One region of the Streptomyces sp. NRRL B-24572 genome, then DNA from elsewhere that is predicted to be linked to it. Evidence: riboswitches for the same ligand, from Rfam matches in the RefSeq annotation. Region 1 holds a riboswitch; each other region holds the start of a gene.

Evidence for each region. Region 1 has a riboswitch for S-adenosylmethionine ahead of CCN56_RS28105 (IclR family transcriptional regulator). Riboswitches for the same ligand answer to the same signal wherever they lie in the genome.
Region 2: it holds a riboswitch for S-adenosylmethionine, as region 1 does, so the genes downstream of both, thrC (threonine synthase) here and CCN56_RS28105 (IclR family transcriptional regulator) in region 1, are expected to answer to the same signal.
Region 3: it holds a riboswitch for S-adenosylmethionine, as region 1 does, so the genes downstream of both, CCN56_RS02340 (aminotransferase class V-fold PLP-dependent enzyme) here and CCN56_RS28105 (IclR family transcriptional regulator) in region 1, are expected to answer to the same signal.

Annotation. Positions count from the first base shown of each region.
Region 1 covers NZ_MWIG01000508.1:3,032-8,709, reverse strand. The annotation lists gene CCN56_RS28120 (2Fe-2S iron-sulfur cluster-binding protein) at 1-441, opposite strand, end outside; gene CCN56_RS28115 (transposase family protein) at 801-1,571, opposite strand; partial or broken gene CCN56_RS28110 (transposase family protein) at 1,893-2,662, shown strand; gene CCN56_RS28105 (IclR family transcriptional regulator) at 2,796-3,518, opposite strand; SAM riboswitch class I at 3,709-3,850, opposite strand; partial or broken gene CCN56_RS45640 (IS110 family transposase) at 5,023-5,678, shown strand, end outside.
Region 2 covers NZ_MWIG01000102.1:373-6,050, reverse strand. The annotation lists gene groL (chaperonin GroEL) at 1-427, opposite strand, end outside; gene CCN56_RS06445 (cold-shock protein) at 824-1,027, opposite strand; gene CCN56_RS06440 (MoaD/ThiS family protein) at 1,466-1,741, opposite strand; gene thrC (threonine synthase) at 1,756-3,066, opposite strand; SAM riboswitch class I at 3,060-3,207, opposite strand; gene CCN56_RS06430 (glucosyl-3-phosphoglycerate synthase) at 3,329-4,270, shown strand; gene CCN56_RS06425 (trehalose-6-phosphate synthase) at 4,367-5,678, shown strand, end outside.
Region 3 covers NZ_MWIG01000035.1:10,919-16,596, reverse strand. The annotation lists gene CCN56_RS02360 (NYN domain-containing protein) at 1-1,250, opposite strand, end outside; gene CCN56_RS02355 (hypothetical protein) at 1,284-1,526, opposite strand; gene CCN56_RS02350 (rhomboid family intramembrane serine protease) at 1,686-2,420, shown strand; gene CCN56_RS02345 (Lrp/AsnC family transcriptional regulator) at 2,417-2,698, shown strand; gene CCN56_RS02340 (aminotransferase class V-fold PLP-dependent enzyme) at 2,770-4,182, opposite strand; SAM riboswitch class IV at 4,370-4,485, opposite strand; gene trpD (anthranilate phosphoribosyltransferase) at 4,573-5,637, opposite strand.

The DNA of each region.
Region 1 (5,678 bases):
CGTGAGGGCGACGGGCTCACCCGGCAGGCGTTCCGGCGGTGTCACGTGCGACGGTTCGCCGCGCGCCGCCTCGTCCAGCAGGGCCACGGCCGAGCAGATCTGGCCCGGTGTGCAGTAGCCGCACTGCAGGGCGTCCTGGGCGACGAACGCCTCCTGGACCCGATGGAGGTGCTCGCCGTCCGCCAGGCCCTCGACGGTGGTGACGGAACGGCCCGCGCACGCGACGGCGAACAGCAGACAGCTGTTCACGCGCCGGCCGTCGAGGAGGACGGTGCAGGCACCGCACTGCCCGTGGTCGCAGCCCTTCTTGGTGCCGGTGAGGCCGAGGTGGTCGCGCAGCGCGTCCAGCAGGGTCGTGCGGTGGTCCAGGAGGAGCGAGCGGTCCGTTCCGTTGACGCGCAGCGCCACCGTGGACGCGCGCTCCGGCAGGGTCTGGTCCACCGGTCTTCCTTCTCACCTCGGGGCCTTTGCCGACGCGCGCCCGAACGTCCGCCGGGTGGCGGTACGTGGGAGGGCCCGACCGACCGGGTCGCTGCTCGACACGCCCGCCGGCCTGTCCGCACGCGGGTGCGGACTCGTGTCCGTCGGCGTGTCCATCCGTATGCGCCTGCGTCGACGCTATGTGACGACTGCCTCCCCCGCCTCCCGCGAGCCAAGCGTCCGGCCCTGATGAGCTTGTGCACGGTGAGCGGTGGGAGGCCGGGGCTCCCAGCGAGCCTGGTGTTCACATCTGCCGTGCAGGCGTCAGGTCTGCGTCTGCTGATGGGAGAGCAGGCCGGCGATGGCCTGGACGGTGTCGCTCATGTGTTCGCGGCGGCCGACGCGCCGGGCCAGGGCCCGCCGGTTCTTTCAGGTGTGCGATGCCGTGCTCGACCCGGATACGGTGCGAAGAGTGTGCCTTGCGCTGCCGCTCGTACATCTCCTCGTACCGGTCCGGGGCATTCTTCTTGAACTTGTGATGGGGTGGCGTCACGACGCGTCCGCCGGTCTGTGCTCCGAGTCTTTGATAGCCGGCGTCGGCGAGGGTCTCGACTGCTGGACCGTCGGTCAGGAGTTCGATCAGTCCTCATCGACGGGCGTGGGTGATGTCCGCGCAGCTTGCCGGACCGGCCGGGCTGCACCACAGGACGCGGCTTTCGCCGTCCGTGACCACCATGGATTTGACGGCGTTCTGCTTGTTCTTGCCGGAGACAAAACGATCCCGGTCCGGCGGCCGGGCGGCGGCCCCGGATCTCGGTGCCGTCGATGATGCCGCTCTTCCCGGTCGCGCCGAGATGGTCCACAACGTCGGCGAGGGTCCGGAGTCGCACGTCGGGGCTGATGGTGCATCCGCGTTCCGCGAGCAGGGGCCGCACCTCGCCGATGGCCCGGGTGGTGGTGGAGCGGTCCACGCCGAACCAGCAGGCCGGCACGTCATGAGTAACCCCATGGCGAAGATGCACGAGAGTGGCCAGGAGCCGGTTGACGAACACCAGCCGGTGCTTCGCGCCGGCTCCCACAGCACGCTTCCGCGGCCGAGAGGCAAGCCGGTCCTGGCGCCGTTCATGCCACAACGGCCCTAATACGGTCATAAGTTCAGCGATCACGGCAGCAGGCAGGCCCTGTGATCCTCCGGTCGCTGATGATCGCTGCGCGCGTCACGTTCCCCGCCACGCAGCCGTGATCGACGATCCAGAACTCGACGCCCCACCGCTTACCGTGCACGAGCTCGTCAGCCCAAGCTCTTATCAGATCACGAAACGCTTGTCCGGCCGGCATGCATCGTGGACCACCGCAACGAGCCGACAGATCCCTTACACGGCAACCCCGTTGGTTATCAGCCCTGTCGAGAGTCAGACCCGGCGGTGAACCACGGCACCATCATCACTGCCCTGTTGGTTCCGTATCCTGCCATGCTCGACGTCCTGCATGAGCTCGTTGAGCATGTCGCCTGGTTGCTGTACGAGCATCGCCGGGCCCGCAACACACGTTGGCGCAAGCTCGGCTGCTTCGACCAGGCGCAGCTCGCGCCGGTGCACCTGCGCAAGAATGAGCCGCTGCCCGCCCTGGAGGCCGGCTTCGGCGTCTCGGCAGCCACTTCGACAGCCACTGCCTGGCGGTACGTCGACGAGATCCTGGACGTCCTTGCGGCGTGGGCGCCGGGCCTGCACGAGGCCCTGACCGGGCTGGGCGAGGACGACTTCGTCATCGTGGAAGGCCGCCCTGATCCCCACCGACCGCATCGCCGCGGACGAACCGTACTCCCCGCAAAAGCACCGCAAGCACCGCAAGCACGGCATGAACGTGCAGGTCGTCGCCCCGTCCCGACGGCACACCGCTGTGGTTTCCCGCGCGACATCAGGCCGCACCCACGACCTGACCGCGGCCCGCGCCCACAGCCGTCGTCCAGGCCTGCCTGACCCGGCAGGTCCTCGTTCTCGCGGACCGGGCCTGCCAAGGTGCTGGCGCCACCTTCCGGGCCCCGTACTACCGCCACTGCGAACAGCCCCCGCATTAGCAGAAGTTCGACCACGCTCACGCCCGGCTGAGTGCTCCGGGTGAACGCGCCTTCGCGCAGCTGAAGCCCTGGCGACTGCTCCGGAGAGCTAGATGCTCCACCCGCCGCATCAACACCATCGTCCAGGCCGTCCACACGCTGATGACCTACGGCTGTTCAGGATGAAAACAGCTCAATGATGCGGTGTTCCTCGGTGCGGCATGCATGGTGCAGGGAGCGGCATCGAGGAATTCCCGGTCGAGGAAGTCTGAACACGCCGGCCGGGGGAGAGCCAGGACCCCACGTGGTGCTGCCGGGGTCAGGGGTGGGAGACGGCTTCGGTGAGGCGGTCGGCCGCGTCGACAGCGGCCTTCGCGAGCCGGGCGCCGGGGTGTCGGGTGAGGCGTTGGATCGGGCCGGTGACCGTGACGGCGGCGACGACACGGTGGGACGAGTCGCGGACCGGCGCCGAGACGGAGGCCATGCCGGGTTCGCGCTCTCCGATCGACTGGGCCCAGCCCCGGCGCCGTACGCCGCTGAGGGCGGTGGTCGTGAAGCGAGCACCCTGCAGACCTTCGTAGAAGCGCTCGGGTTCCTCCCAGGCCAGCAGCACCTGGGCGGCGGAGCCGACCTTCATGGGGAGCGTGGACCCCACTGGCACGATGTCGCGCAGGCCGGAGGTACGTTCGGCGGCGGCGACACAAACGCGCATCTCGCCCTGGCGCCGGTAGAGCTGCGCGCTCTCGCCGGTGACGTTCCGGAGAGAGGTGAGGACCGGGCCGGCGGCGGCCAGCAGGCAGTCCTCGCCCGCTGCGGCCGAGAGCTCGCCGAGTCGAGGGCCGAGAACGAAGCGGCCCTGCAGGTCCCTGGTGACCAGACGGTGGCGTTCGAGTGCGAGGGCGAGTCGGTGCGCAGTGGGCCGTGCCAAGCCGGTGGAGGCGACCAGCCCGGCCAGAGTGGCCGGGCCCGACGCCAGCGCACCAAGGATCACCGCGGCCTTGTCGAGGACGCCAACACCACTAGAAATATCCGAAATGTCCATTAAGGGGGGTACTCCGGTCTCGGTCCGCGAGTCGAGGATCGCGGCGGCCTTGCCAGAAAAAGGGCAGGGACGATCAGCAGGAAAGGGCCGAAGCGGTCGGCCGATATGCCGCGGCGATCACGAGATGGGTACGCGGAAAGCCCGGGGCGGACAAAACCGGGGCGAAAGGCAGCACAAAGAGCACCGTGTCTCCTCATCTTTTCCCGCGCCACGTTGGCGCGGGCCGGAGTTGGCACTGATCCCGACGGCGCGGCGCGAACATGGAACGCCGAGTCGACCGGGGAGTTGCCGGGGCTTCGTAGGGCCGGTCCCTCCACCCCTCTGGATGATTCGCGAGAAACCATACAAGACTTCTGGGACTACCTGCCAACGGCTTCCTGCACAGGATGGCTGCAGGTCAGGCCGACTGTGACGCCGCCGGGTGAACCGAATCCGGGCGGGGGAGAGGGAGGCCAAGAGACCCTGGGCGGTTGTGCTGGCCCACTACGGGCAGCCAGATTGCCCAGGCCCATGAGCATGCACAGCAACCACTATGCCGTCAGAGCCGGACTGCGCCGACCAGGACCACGATCTCGTCGCCATCGCCGCCGAACGCGCCGAGGCGCTCTGCAACCTCTGAGGAAGAGGTGAGCCGAAGCTGGAGGCTCTCTTGGCGGACGGCACCAGCGTGCTCCCCGCTCCTGAGGGGATGATCCACTCCACCGCGTACACACCTGCCGACAAGGGAGCTGCTCCCCGCGTCTGCGGGGATGGCCCGGCGGTGTCGAGCGCCGGCCCGCACCTGGTCGGCCGCTCCCCGCCCGGAGAATGTCCGACTCCGTGGGTACGGCTGCTCCCCGTATCCGCAGGGATGGCCCCCCGGGGCTACGCGCTCGCGGCCGACCTCCTGTGCTTCCCGCTTGTGCGGGGTTGGTCCCGAGTGCCTGGCGTGTGCGTTCACGCCGGCGGTCTGCTCCCCGGTCGTGTAGGGATAGTCCGTGTTCCAGTCGCTTCGGTCGCTTGGGTCGCTTGGGCCCGTACCAGTGAAGTCAGCCGCTTCGGTCCCTTCACCTCGGTCTCGGGCAGTAGCGTGAGCTCGACCCGGGCGGCGATGGGCGACTGACTGCTGACACCAGCGGTCGGGCACTCGCTCTCGCTGCTGATTGAGAGCTGCGGTTCAGCCGCTTTCTTATGGACGTGACAGGTGGGCAACCGCCCGGGTTCTTCCCGTGCCGCTGAAATGCCCTCCTCCTCAACTGTCTCAGCTTTGCTGTGGCCCTGATCACGTGATCGCATCTTCAGAGCTCTCCAATCGTTCTGGTTGGCGGCCGGGAGGCCAGATGCGGCTAGCTTGGGTCTGCCCTTCGGGGGCTCGCAGCGACTGGTCCGGCTGGCCTCCGGGTCGCTCGTACTCGCTTATTGAGAGATGCGGTTGAGCCGCTCTGTACGGACTTGGCGAGTGAGCGTCCTGCCGGCCAGAGAACAGCATGAGCCGGGGAGGGGCAGCAGGGCGGGAACGAACGAAATCTGGGTCGGAATCGATACCGGAAAAGGGCACCACTGGGCCTGCGCCGTGGACGTGTCGGGGAAGACGCTCCTGTCCAAGAAGATTGTCAACGGCGAAGACGAAATCCTCGCCGGCCTGGCCGACATCCTCGACCTGGCCCTCAAGGTCAACTGGGCCATCGACATTCCCAGCAGCCCATCGTCTCTCCTGATCGCATTACTCATCACGCATGGCCAGCGTCCGCGGTATGTCAGCGGGACGCTGGTCAAGCAGATGTCGCGCGCGCTCGGCACCGATAACAAGACGGACGCCCACGATGCTCACGTCATCGCCAGGACGTCCGTCTTCGCAGCGAACCGACTCTCGGACCTTGAAGTACCTGCTCAGGCCATTTCCGACCTCACTCTGCTGGTCTCGCACCGCACCGACCTGGTGCGTGACCGCACCCGCGCATACAACCGAATGCGAGACACCCTCACCGACGTGTTCCCGGCTCTGGAGCGGGCGTTCAATTTCTCGGCCCACAAGGGCGCCGTGGTGCTGCTGACCGGGTTCCAGACACCCTCGCGCTGCGCAGAATGGGGCACAGTCGCCTGACGGCATGGCTTGCTAAGCGCAGCGCCTGACTGCCTCACCAAGTGGCAGAGACGGCCATTGCTGCGGCGAAAGCCCAG
Region 2 (5,678 bases), on a different contig from region 1:
TCTGCTCCTTGGTCTCGACATCCTTCGCCTGCTCGAGGAGGGCGCCGGAGACGGCCTCGACGGCCTTCTCGATGCCGCGCTTGAGGGCCATCGGGTTGGCACCGGCGGCGACGTTGCGGAGACCCTCGCGGACGAGCGCCTGGGCGAGGACGGTGGCGGTGGTCGTACCGTCGCCGGCGACGTCGTCCGTCTTCTTGGCGACTTCCTTGACCAGCTCGGCGCCGATCTTCTCGTACGGGTCCTCGAGCTCGATCTCCTTGGCGATGGAGACACCATCGTTGGTGATCGTGGGGGCGCCCCACTTCTTCTCGAGGACGACGTTGCGGCCCTTGGGGCCAAGGGTGACCTTGACGGCGTCAGCGAGCTGGTTCATGCCGCGCTCGAGACCGCGCCGGGCCTCCTCGTCGAACGCGATGATCTTGGCCATGTGAAGTGGTCCTCCCGGACATGGGGTGGATAACGCTCCAGGACCGCGCCGACGCCCGCGACGGACGGCCTCCGCGACTCCGTGTGGTTCCTTGCCCCACCCGGCCGGCGGCCTCGTCTGCCCGATCCTCGTAGCACTCTCACCTTCCGAGTGCTAACGCCAATGATTAGCACTCGCCCTATGAGAGTGCAAGCGACTCTCGCGTTTCGGGAGGTGACCAGGGGGTGGACGGAGGGGGCCGGGAACGCACGAGGGGTCCGGGAAGGCGCGAGGAGCCCGGGAAGGCGTGAGGGGGCCGGGCACGCACGAGGAGCCCGGGAACGCACGAGGGGTCCGCATCCCCTCAGGGATGCGGACCCCTCGACGGCGTTGCGTCGGTGGCCGATCGCGCCGCGCTCAGACGGCGAGCTTGACCATGTCCGCCTGCGGACCCTTCTGGCCCTGCGAGATCTCGAACTCGACCCGCTGGCCCTCTTCGAGGCTGCGGTAGCCATCCATCTGGATCGCGCTGTAGTGGACGAAAACATCCGCACCACCGTCTACCGCGATGAAGCCGTAGCCCTTCTCCGCGTTGAACCACTTGACGGTGCCCTGAGCCATGCCTAACTCCCCTATTACTGGCCCTTGCGCGGGACCGCACCTCGCGGACCCGGGTCAGACCCTGCGCCGGAACGCGTCGACCGCCGCTGAATGTATCTGCCCAACTGCCCTCTGCAACAGGTCATTCGACCGAGAATTCTGGGCGCGCCGGAAAGGGGAATTGGGGATAATCCCCTGGATCACGGGGCAAGTCGGGCCCGGCAAAGCGCGCAGAACGTACACAACGCGCAGGGACTTTGGCTGCTTCTTGTCGTGCGGGGACGCATTCTCATATGCGTCCGGCATGCGCAGCGGAGGGGACTTCCCCAACTCTACCGCGCTCAACCATGCAGAATTGCCCCTTCCGCTTATCGCGCGGAAGGGGCAATTCGTACTGACCGGTAGACCTCGGCGAAGGCTCGGCCGGGGATCAGCAGCCGCCGGCACTGTGCTTGATGGTCAGCCTCCGGCGACGGCCGGGATGATCGAGACGCCCGCGCCGGCCGGGGTGGCCGTCTCCAGGCCCTGCTCGAAGCGCACGTCGTCGTCGTTGACGTAGACGTTGACGAAGCGGCGCAGCTTGCCCTGGTCGTCCAGGACGCGGGCGGCGATGCCGGTGTGGTTCTTCTCCAGGTCCGCGATGACCTCGGCGAGGGTCGCGCCCTCGGCCTGGACCTCGGACTGCCCGCCGGTGTAGGTGCGGAGGATGGTGGGGATGCGGACGTTCACGGCCATGTCTTCGTTACCTTTCAGAGCGCCAGGCCGGCGTCGCGGAACGCGTCCAGGCTCGGGCGGATGGTGGCGGTCGCCTGAGAGGTTTCGGCCACCGCGTCCAGGGTCTTGAGTCCGTCGCCGGTGTTGAGGACGACGGTGGTGAGGTTCGGGTCGATGAGACCGGCCTCGACGAGCTTCTTGGTGACGCCGACGGTCACGCCGCCCGCGGTCTCGGCGAAGACGCCCTCGGTCTGCGCGAGGAGCTTGATGGCTTCGACGACCTGCTCGTCGTCGACGTCCTCCACGGCGCCGCCGGTCCGGCGGGCGATGTCGAGGACGTACGGGCCGTCGGCCGGGTTGCCGATGGCGAGGGACTTGGCGATGGTGTTCGGCTTCTGGGGCCGCACGACGTCGTGGCCGGCCTTGAAGGCCGCCGACACCGGGGAGCAGCCCTCGGCCTGGGCGCCGAAGATCTTGTACGGCTTGTCCTCGACGAGGCCCAGCTTGATGAGCTCCTGCAGACCCTTGTCGATCTTCGTCAGCTGCGAACCCGAGGCGATCGGGATGACGAGCTGGTCGGGGATGACCCAGCCGAGCTGCTCGCAGATCTCGTACGCGAGCGTCTTGGAGCCCTCGCCGTAGTACGGGCGGAGGTTGACGTTCACGAAGCCCCAGCCCTCGCCGAGCGGGTCGCCGATGAGCTCCGAGCAGAAGCGGTTGACGTCGTCGTAGTTGCCCTCGATGGCGACGAGGTCACCGCCGTAGACACCGGCCATGACGACCTTGCCCTGCTCCAGGTCGTGCGGGATGAACACGCAGGAGCGGAAACCGGCGCGGGCGGCGGCGGCGCCGACGGCGCCGGCCAGGTTGCCGGTGGAGGAGCAGGAGAGGGTGGTGAAGCCGAAGGCGCGGGCGGCTTCGAGCGCCTGGGCGACGACCCGGTCCTTGAAGGAGTGGGTCGGGTTGCCGGAGTCGTCCTTGACGAAGAGCTTGCCGGGGGCGACGCCGAGCTCGCGGGCGAGGTTGTCGGCCTGGATGAGCTTGGTCCAGCCGGGGTTCAGGTTGGGCTTCTCGGCGACGTCGGCGGGGACGGGCAGGAGGGGGGCGTAGCGCCAGATGTTGGCGGGGCCGGCCTCGATCTGCTTGCGCAGCGCCTCGGGGTCACCGGTGGGAAGGTCGTACGCGACTTCGAGCGGTCCGAAACAGAGTTCGCAGGCGAAGATCGGGCCGAGCGGGAAGACCTCACCGCATTCGCGACAGGAAAGCCCGGAAGCGGGACCGAGGTCGACGGTGCTGGTGGGTACGGCGGTCTGTGCAGCCATGGAGGCGAGGCCCTTTCTCCTCATCTTTCCCATGACGAATTTTTCGCCATGAGACGGATTTGGCACCTTCCCTAGCCGGGGACCTCGCTGGAGGACGAGTGGTAACCGACTGGAGGGTTGCCGGGGCTTCAACGGGCCGTTTCCCTCTGCCCCTCTGGATGAGCGGTATTCGATTGTGAGACGCGGGCGGCACCCCGACATGCATCGGGCATCCGCGTTGTTCAAGACTGTAACCGAAGGCTTCGAAGGTGGAGACCGACGTCCGATCCGCGAGATGGAGATCACGTTGCTGGAGGAAGTGGAGCGCTGGCTGGCCCGGCGGTCCTGGTCCGTGTCCGACCGCCCGCTGGACCGGGTGCTCGCCGCCAAGCGGGGGACGAGGGTCAGCGTCGTCCTGCCCGCGCTGAACGAGGAGGCGACGGTCGGGGACATCGTCTCCGTGATCCGCCGCGAGCTGATGACCGGGTCCGTCCCTCTCGTCGACGAGCTGGTGGTGATCGACTCGGGCTCCACGGACCGTACGGCGGAGGTGGCGGCGGCGGCCGGTGCGCGGGTGGTCGCGCGGGACGCGATACTCCCCCGGATACCGGCGGTCCCCGGCAAGGGCGAGGTGCTCTGGCGGTCACTGATGGTGACGAGCGGGGACGTGGTCTGCTTCGTGGACGCGGACCTGCGGGACTTCTCGGCGGATTTCGTGACGGGGATCGTGGGCCCGCTGCTCACGGACCCGGACGTGGACTTCGTGAAGGCGATGTACGACCGCCCCTTCGGAGACACTCCAGGTCAGGGCGGCCGGGTCACGGAGCTGGTGGCCCGCCCGCTGCTGAACCTCCACTGGCCGCAGCTGGCCGGCTTCGTGCAGCCGCTGGGCGGCGAGTACGCGGCGAGGCGCTCGCTCCTCGAACGGCTCCCGTTCCCCGTCGGTTACGGAGTGGAGCTGGGCCTGCTCGTGGACGCCCTGCACACGGTGGGCCTGGACGCGCTCGCGCAGGTGGACGTGGGGGTGCGCAAGCACCGGCACCAGGACGGGCAGGCGCTCGGCCGGATGGCGGCGGCGATCTACCGGACGGCGCAGCTGCGGCTGTCCCGGGGGCATCTCGTACGGCCGAGGCTGACGCAGTTCGAGCGGGGCGAGAAGGGCTTCGAGCCGCGGACGTACGCGGTGGACACGGAGGAGCGGCCGCCGATGGCCGAGATCGCGGAGTACGCGCGACGCCGCGTGGCGTGAGGCCGCACGACCGGCCTGCGACGACTCCGTGTGGCCGAATCGACCCGTCTCGTATACGTACGTTTGAGCGTTTACGGGACGGGCTAGGTTCGCCACATGGCTACTGTGCTCGTGGCATCCAACCGGGGCCCGGTCTCGTACGTGCTCGCCGAGGACGGCTCGCTCGACACCAGACGGGGCGGCGGAGGCCTGGCCTCGGCCCTGAGCACCATCGACGTCGACGCCCGGGAGCGCCTCTGGGTGTGCGCGGCGCTCGGCGAGGGCGACCGGGAGGCCGTCCGGCGGGGTGTCGCCGAGCCGGGCGTGCGCATGCTGGACATCGACCCGGACGTGTACGCCGACGCGTACAACGGCATCGCGAACTCGGTGCTGTGGTTCCTGCACCACCACCTGTACGACATCCCGCGGGAGCCGGTCTTCGACGCGGGGTTCCGCCGCCGCTGGGAGTCGTACCGCACGTACAACCGCGCCTTCGCGGAGGCGCTGGCGGCGGAGGCGGCGGAGGGGGCTGCGGTCCTGGTGCAGGACTACCACCTGGCGCTGGTGCCCGGGCAGCTCCGCGAGCTCCGCCCGGACCTGCGCATCGCCCACTTCACGCACACGCCGTGGGCGTCCCCGGAGTACCTCGGCATGCTCCCGACGGACATCCGCGAGGAACTCCTCCGGGGCATGCTGGGCGCGGACCGGCTGGGCTTCCACACCCGGGCCTGGGCGAGGGCGTTCGAGGAGGGCGCGGGCGACCTGGGGCGCACGAGGGTCGCGGCGTGCCCGCTGGGCGTGGACGGCGAGGAACTGCGGGCACTGGCGTACCGCCCGGAGGTGGACGAGAGGCTGGCGCAGCTCCGCTCGGAGGTCGGCGACCGCAGGACGATCGTCCGAGTCGACCGCACAGAACTCTCGAAGAACATCCTGCGGGGCCTCCAGGCCTACCGCGAACTCCTGACCGCGCACCCCGAATGGCGCGACAGGGTCGTCCACCTGGCCTCGGCGTACCCCTCGCGCCAGGACCTGGAGTCGTACAGGTCGTACACGACGGCGGTGAGCGACCTGGCCGAGGAGATCAACACCGAATTCGGCACGGCGGACTGGCAGCCGGTCCTGGTCTCGGTGAAGGACGACTTCACCCGCTCCCTGGCGGCGTACCGCCTCGCGGACGTGGCCCTGGTGAACCCGGTGCGCGACGGCATGAACCTGGTCGCGAAGGAGATACCGGTCGTCTCGGAGACGGGCTGCGCGCTGGTCCTCTCCCGGGAGGCGGGGGCGTACGAGGAACTCCACGAGGACGCCCTGACCGTGAACCCCTTCGACGTCTCGGAAACGGCGGAGGCCCTCCACAAGGCCCTCACGATGCCCCCGTCGGAACGCACGGACCGCACGAAACGCCTGGCGGCGACGGCCACGGCGCGCC
Region 3 (5,678 bases), on a different contig from region 1:
CCCGGCGGCTCCGCCCGGACCAGCTGACGGATCAACTCGTCCGCCGTGACACCGGGCTTGGAGAACAGCACCCGCACCCCGCGCGGCGGCGCGAGCAGCACCGGGGCCGCCAGCTCCGCCCCGTCGAAGACACAGGTGACCTCGGCGCCCGAGCGGGCGGCGAGCGCCGAGAGACCGCCGAGCAGCCGCAGCCGCTGCTTCTCCAACGGCATCGTCGGATAGCCGGTCTTGGTGACGTTGTAACCGTCGACGACCAGATGCGCCTGCGGCAGCGCGAGCAGTTGGTCGAGCAGCGCCGGGTCCGTCTCGGAGAGCGCCCGCGCCGCGATGTCCTTCGGGGACATCCGCCCCGGCTCCACCGCGTCCACGGTGTCCGCCGGGTGCACCGAGACGGGTGGCAGCGCGAGTTCGCGCCGCAGCCCCTGGGCCGCGTCGAGGACCGTGTCGAGCAGCAGCCGCAGCCGCATGTCCTCCACCGAGCGGCCCTCGCGGGCGGTCCTGCGGCTCGCCTCCAGGGCCGCCTCGACCTCGCCGAGCCGGGCCTTGAGCCGCCGCGTCTCGCTCTCGGCGGCCGACACCTGCGCCGCCGACTCGGCCCGCGCGGCCTCGATCTCGCCCTGGACCTTGCGCAGCGCGGCCTCGCCGCGCTTGACGTCGCTCTGGGCGCTGCGCAGCTTGCGCTGAAGCGATTCCGCTTCCTTGCGGGCGGCCTCCAGGTCGCGTCTGAGCTGCTCGGTCTCGCTCCGGGAGCGGTCCTGGGCGGCGGCCAGCTCCTCGCGCAGCCGCTCCAGCTCGCGCCGGCCGGCCTCGTCGGCCCGCTCGGCGTCGGCCCGCTGGGCCTCCTCGCCGGCGGCGGCGACGAGCTTGATCCAGCCGGGCGGGCGTAGCACATAGGCGGCCGCGGCCACGTCGACGGGGTCGGCGGCCGCGGGCGGGTTGCCGGTCTCCACGGCCCCGGCCAGCTCGGGCTGGCCCTGCTTGAACCGTTCGCCGATCCGCTGCCGGAAGAGCGGGTCGCTCTCCAGGGCGGCGGCCATCGCGTTGCCGGCGAACTTGGCCCGCCGGCTCGCGGTGAAGCGGGCGTACTGCCGGAGGGGTGCGGGCAACTCCGCGACGGTGAGCCCGCCGAAGGCGTCCGCGACCAGTGCGACGACCCGCCGCCGCACACCTTCCGGCAGTGGGTGGTCGAGCGTCTCGGCAGCGTCACCTGCCGCGCCGGCCGGCTCACCACCGTGCGCGGGCTGCTCCACGATCCGTCACCCCTATGTCGTCCGCGCCGTCCCTCAGGAGGCGGCGCCCGGCCTGTCCACCAGTTCGATCTGATCCACCGCGTTGCACCAGCGGCAGCGGACCGACTCGATGGTCTCACTGACCACCTGCCGCTCCTCGACCGTCGGGTCCCCGGCGAGGTCCAGATGGACGTACTCCACGACCTTGGAGGAGCGGGTCACGTCGAAGCGGGTCAGATTGCCGCAGAGCGTGCAGCGCCAGCGGGTCTCGTCGGTCGGCAGGGGAACCGTCGTCATCGGTGCCGTCCTTCTTCCTGTTTCCTGGTACCAGGTGCGGGTGCCGCGGTGCGCCGTCGAACTGCGGTGGTGATGCCCGTAACCCTACGGCCTCGCGGGGAGGCCGGGGCACGGCGAGGCGCTCTGTCCACTTCGGCCCCGGTACGCCATGATCTGTCCATGATCGACTGGCGAGGTGCGGCCCTCGGTGCCTGGCGGGGCACCCGCAGCGGGCCCACGGTGACGTACGGACTGATCGCCGCCTGCTGCCTGCTCTTCGTGATCAGCCCTGTCTCCGGACTCGGCCCGGCGTACGGCACGGGCGACGAGCTCCTGGCCGCCCAGGGCGCCTACTTCCGCCGCTGGGGCGTCGTGCCCGCCGAGCTGACGAGCGGCGATCCGCGCGCCCTGCTCACCCCGCTGACCGCGCTCTTCGTCCACGGCAGCTGGCTCCACCTGCTCGGCAACATGCTCTTCCTGTACGTCTTCGGCGCGATGGCCGAGGAACGCATGGGGCCGGTCGAGTTCGCCCTCTTCTACCTGGGGACCGGCTACGTCGCCCTGCTCGGGTACGCGGTGGCGCACGCCGACAGCGAGCAGACCCTGGTCGGGGCCTCCGGCGCGATCTCAGCGGTGCTCGGGGCCTTCCTCTTCCTCTTCCCGCGCTCCCGGGTCACCAGCCTCTTCCCCTTCCTGTTCTTCCTGCCGCTGCGCTTCCCCGCCTGGATCGTGCTGATCTTCTGGTTCACCCTCCAGTGGCTGGCCGCGCGGGCGGCGGGCGCGGGGCCCGGCGTCGCCTATCTGGCCCATGTCGTGGGCTTCTGCGTCGGCTTCCTCTACGCCTGGGGGCGCTTCCGCGGTGGGGATAGAGTGAAAGCCCCAGCCGCGGCGACCGAGGGAGAAAGCCAGCCGTGATCACCGCGATCGTGCTCATCAAGACCAGCGTGGACCGCATCCCCGAGATCGCCGAGTCGATCGCCGCGCTCGACAGCGTCAGCGAGGTCTTCTCGGTCACCGGTACGTACGACCTGATCGCCATGGTCCGGGTGCCGCGCCACGACGACCTGGCGGACGTGATCCCCGGCCGGATCAGCAAGATCCCGGGCGTCGAGGCCACGGACACGCACGTCGCCTTCCGCACGTACTCCCAGCACGACCTGGAGGCGGCCTTCGCCATCGGTCTGGAGTCCTGAGACCCCGGACCGCGAGACACATGAAGGGGGCCTCCCGGCGGGAGGCCCCCTTCACCCGTACGAGTGACTGATCAGCCGCGGTCCGGGACGCAGCGGCCGTCCTCGGTGCGGTACTTCCACTGCGCGCCGTCCCGGACGAGCTCCTTCACGGCGCCGACGAACCGCTCCACGTGCTCGTCCGGCGTACCGGCGCCGAAGCTCACCCGGATGGCGTTGAGCGACCGCTCGCCGGGCGCGGCCTCGGGGGCGCCGCACTCGCCCGGGTCCTGCGGGTCGCTGCCGAGCAGCGTGCGGACCAGCGGGTGGGCGCAGAACAGGCCGTCGCGGACGCCGATGCCGTACTCGGCGGAGAGCGCGGCGGCGAAGTGGGAGCTGTTCCAGCCCTCCACGACGAAGGAGATGACGCCCACGCGGGGCGCGTCGTCGCCGAAGAGCGAGAGAACCCGCACCTCGGGCACCTCGGCCAGGCCCTCGCGGACCTTCGCGATCAGGTGCCGCTCGCGGGCGACGAGGGAGTCGAAGCCGGCCTCGGTGAGCGCCTTGCAGGCGGAGGCGATCGAGTAGACGCCGATGACGTTCGGCGAACCGGCTTCGTGCCGGGCCGCGGTGGTGTGCCACTCCACGTCCACACCACCGTCGGCCCGACGGGCTACCTTGCGGGACGCTCCACCGCCCGCGAGGTAGGGCTCGGAATCCTGCAGCCAGTCGGCGCGGCCGGCGAGGACGCCGGAGCCGAAGGGCGCGTACAGCTTGTGCCCGGAGAAGGCGACCCAGTCCACGTCCAACTCCCTTACGGAGACCGGGTGGTGGGGCGCGAGCTGGGCGGCGTCGAGCACGATCCGGGCGCCGTGCGCATGCGCGGCGGCCGCCAGCTCCCGCACCGGCCACAGCTCGCCGGTCACGTTGGAGGCGCCGGTGACGCAGACCAGGGCCGGACCGTAGCCCCCTTCGATCGTCACAGTGCGGTCGGCGAGGGCGCGCTCCAGGGTCGCGACGGCCTGCTCCGGGGTGCGCGGCGCGTTGAGGTAGGTGACCCGGGCGTCCCGCCAGGGCAGCAGCGAGGCGTGGTGCTCGGTCTCGAAGACGAAGACCTCGCAGTCCGCCGGGATCACGGCGGCGAGCAGGTTGAGCGAGTCGGTGGTGGAGCGGGTGAAGACGACCTGGTCGCCGGGGCGGCAGTCGAGGAACTCGGCGACGGTGGCGCGGCTGTTCTCGAAGAGGTCGGTGGAGAGCTGGGAGAGGTAGCCGGCACCGCGGTGGACGCTGCCGTAGTACGGGGCGTACGCGGCGACGTCGTCCCAGACCCGCTGGAGGGCCGGCGCGCTGGCCGCGTAGTCGAGCGCCGCGTAGGTCACCTCGCCGCCGGTGACGAGCGGGACGGTGACGTCCCGGCCGAGGACCGGCAGCGGGGCGGCGCAGCAGGGGTCGGCGGACTCGGCGGCGGTGTCGACGGTGGTGGCGGCGGCGTTCGGGCATGCGGACATGGCGGTATCTCCCGGCATGAAAGGGGTGCGAAAAGGCGTACGAGGCCCGTGCGACGGCAGCGCGCAAGAGAAGGGGGTGCCGCGGACGGGTGGTGATGTCGAAGAGGGGCCGAGAGGCCCTAACGCATTCGCTTGCTCACGAGACAACGCTCCCTAGAGGACCAAGGACCCCAGGGTTGTGCGCAGGGGTCCGCGCTTGCCGCAGGCTTCTGCTCGTGCGGCCCGGTCTTCACCCGGGGCACCCCGCCACGGACGGAGGGTTGCCGGACAGCCAGCCGGGGCTTGCAGCTGTCACTCATGACCTGTCGAAAAACCTATGCCAGACGATCACGACGCCGCAACCCCGTCCCGGCATCCGGGACGGGGCTGCAATCGTGCGTTCACACGCCCTCAGGCGTTGCTGGCGGCGATCCACCGCTCCAGGGACCGCTGGGCCGCACCCGAGTCGATCGACTCGGCCGCCTTCGCGATGCCCGCGGCCAGTTGCTCCACCAGGGTGCCCGTGCCGGGGTCCAGGGCGGTGAGCGCCGCCGCCGCGTTGAGCAGCACCGCGTCCCGTACGGGCCCGGTCTCCCCCGCGAGCAGCCGGCGGGCCACGTCGGCGTTGTACGAGGCGTCCTCGCCGCGCAGGGCCTCCAGGGGGACGAGGTCGATGCCGACGTCCCGCGGGTCGAAGCGCTCCTCGGTGACGCCGCCGTCCCGGACCACCCACACCCGGGAGGTGGAGGTGGTGGTCAGCTCGTCCAGGCCGTCGTCGCCGCGGAAGACGAGGGCGGAGTTGCCGCGCTCGGCGAAGACCCCGGCGACGACCGGCGCCATGCGCGGGTCGGCGACGCCGACGGCCTGGGACCGTACCTTCGCCGGGTTGGTCAGCGGGCCGAGGACGTTGAAGGTGGTCCGGATGCCCAGCTGGCCGCGGGCCGCGGCGACGTGCCGCAGCGAGGGGTGGAACTTGATCGCGAAGCAGAGGGTGATGCCCGCCTCGTCGGCGACCTCGGCGACCCGCTGCGGGGTCAGGTTCAGATTGACTCCGAGCTTCTCCAGGACGTCGGAGGAGCCGGAGGCGGAGGAGGCGGCACGGTTGCCGTGCTTGACGACCTTGGCGCCGGTCCCGGCGACCACGATCGACGCCATCGTGGAGATGTTCACGGTCTTGGCGCCGTCGCCGCCGGTGCCGACGATGTCGACGGTCCGCCCGGGCACCTCGATGACGTTGGCGTGCGCGTACATGGTCCGTACGAGGCCGCTGATCTCCTGCACGGTCTCGCCCTTGGCCCGCAGCGCGACCATGAACCCGGCGATCTGGGCGTCGGTCGCCTCGCCGCTCATGATCAGGTCCATCGCCCAGGCCGTGTCGTCGGCGGTGAGGTCGTTTCCGTCCAGCAGGCCGTTCAGCAGGACGGGCCAGGAGCGGCCCGCCGACGTAGGTCCTCCAGCGGGGGTCGCAGCGCTCATGGCAGCTCCTGTGATGATCACGTGACGGATACGGTTCCACC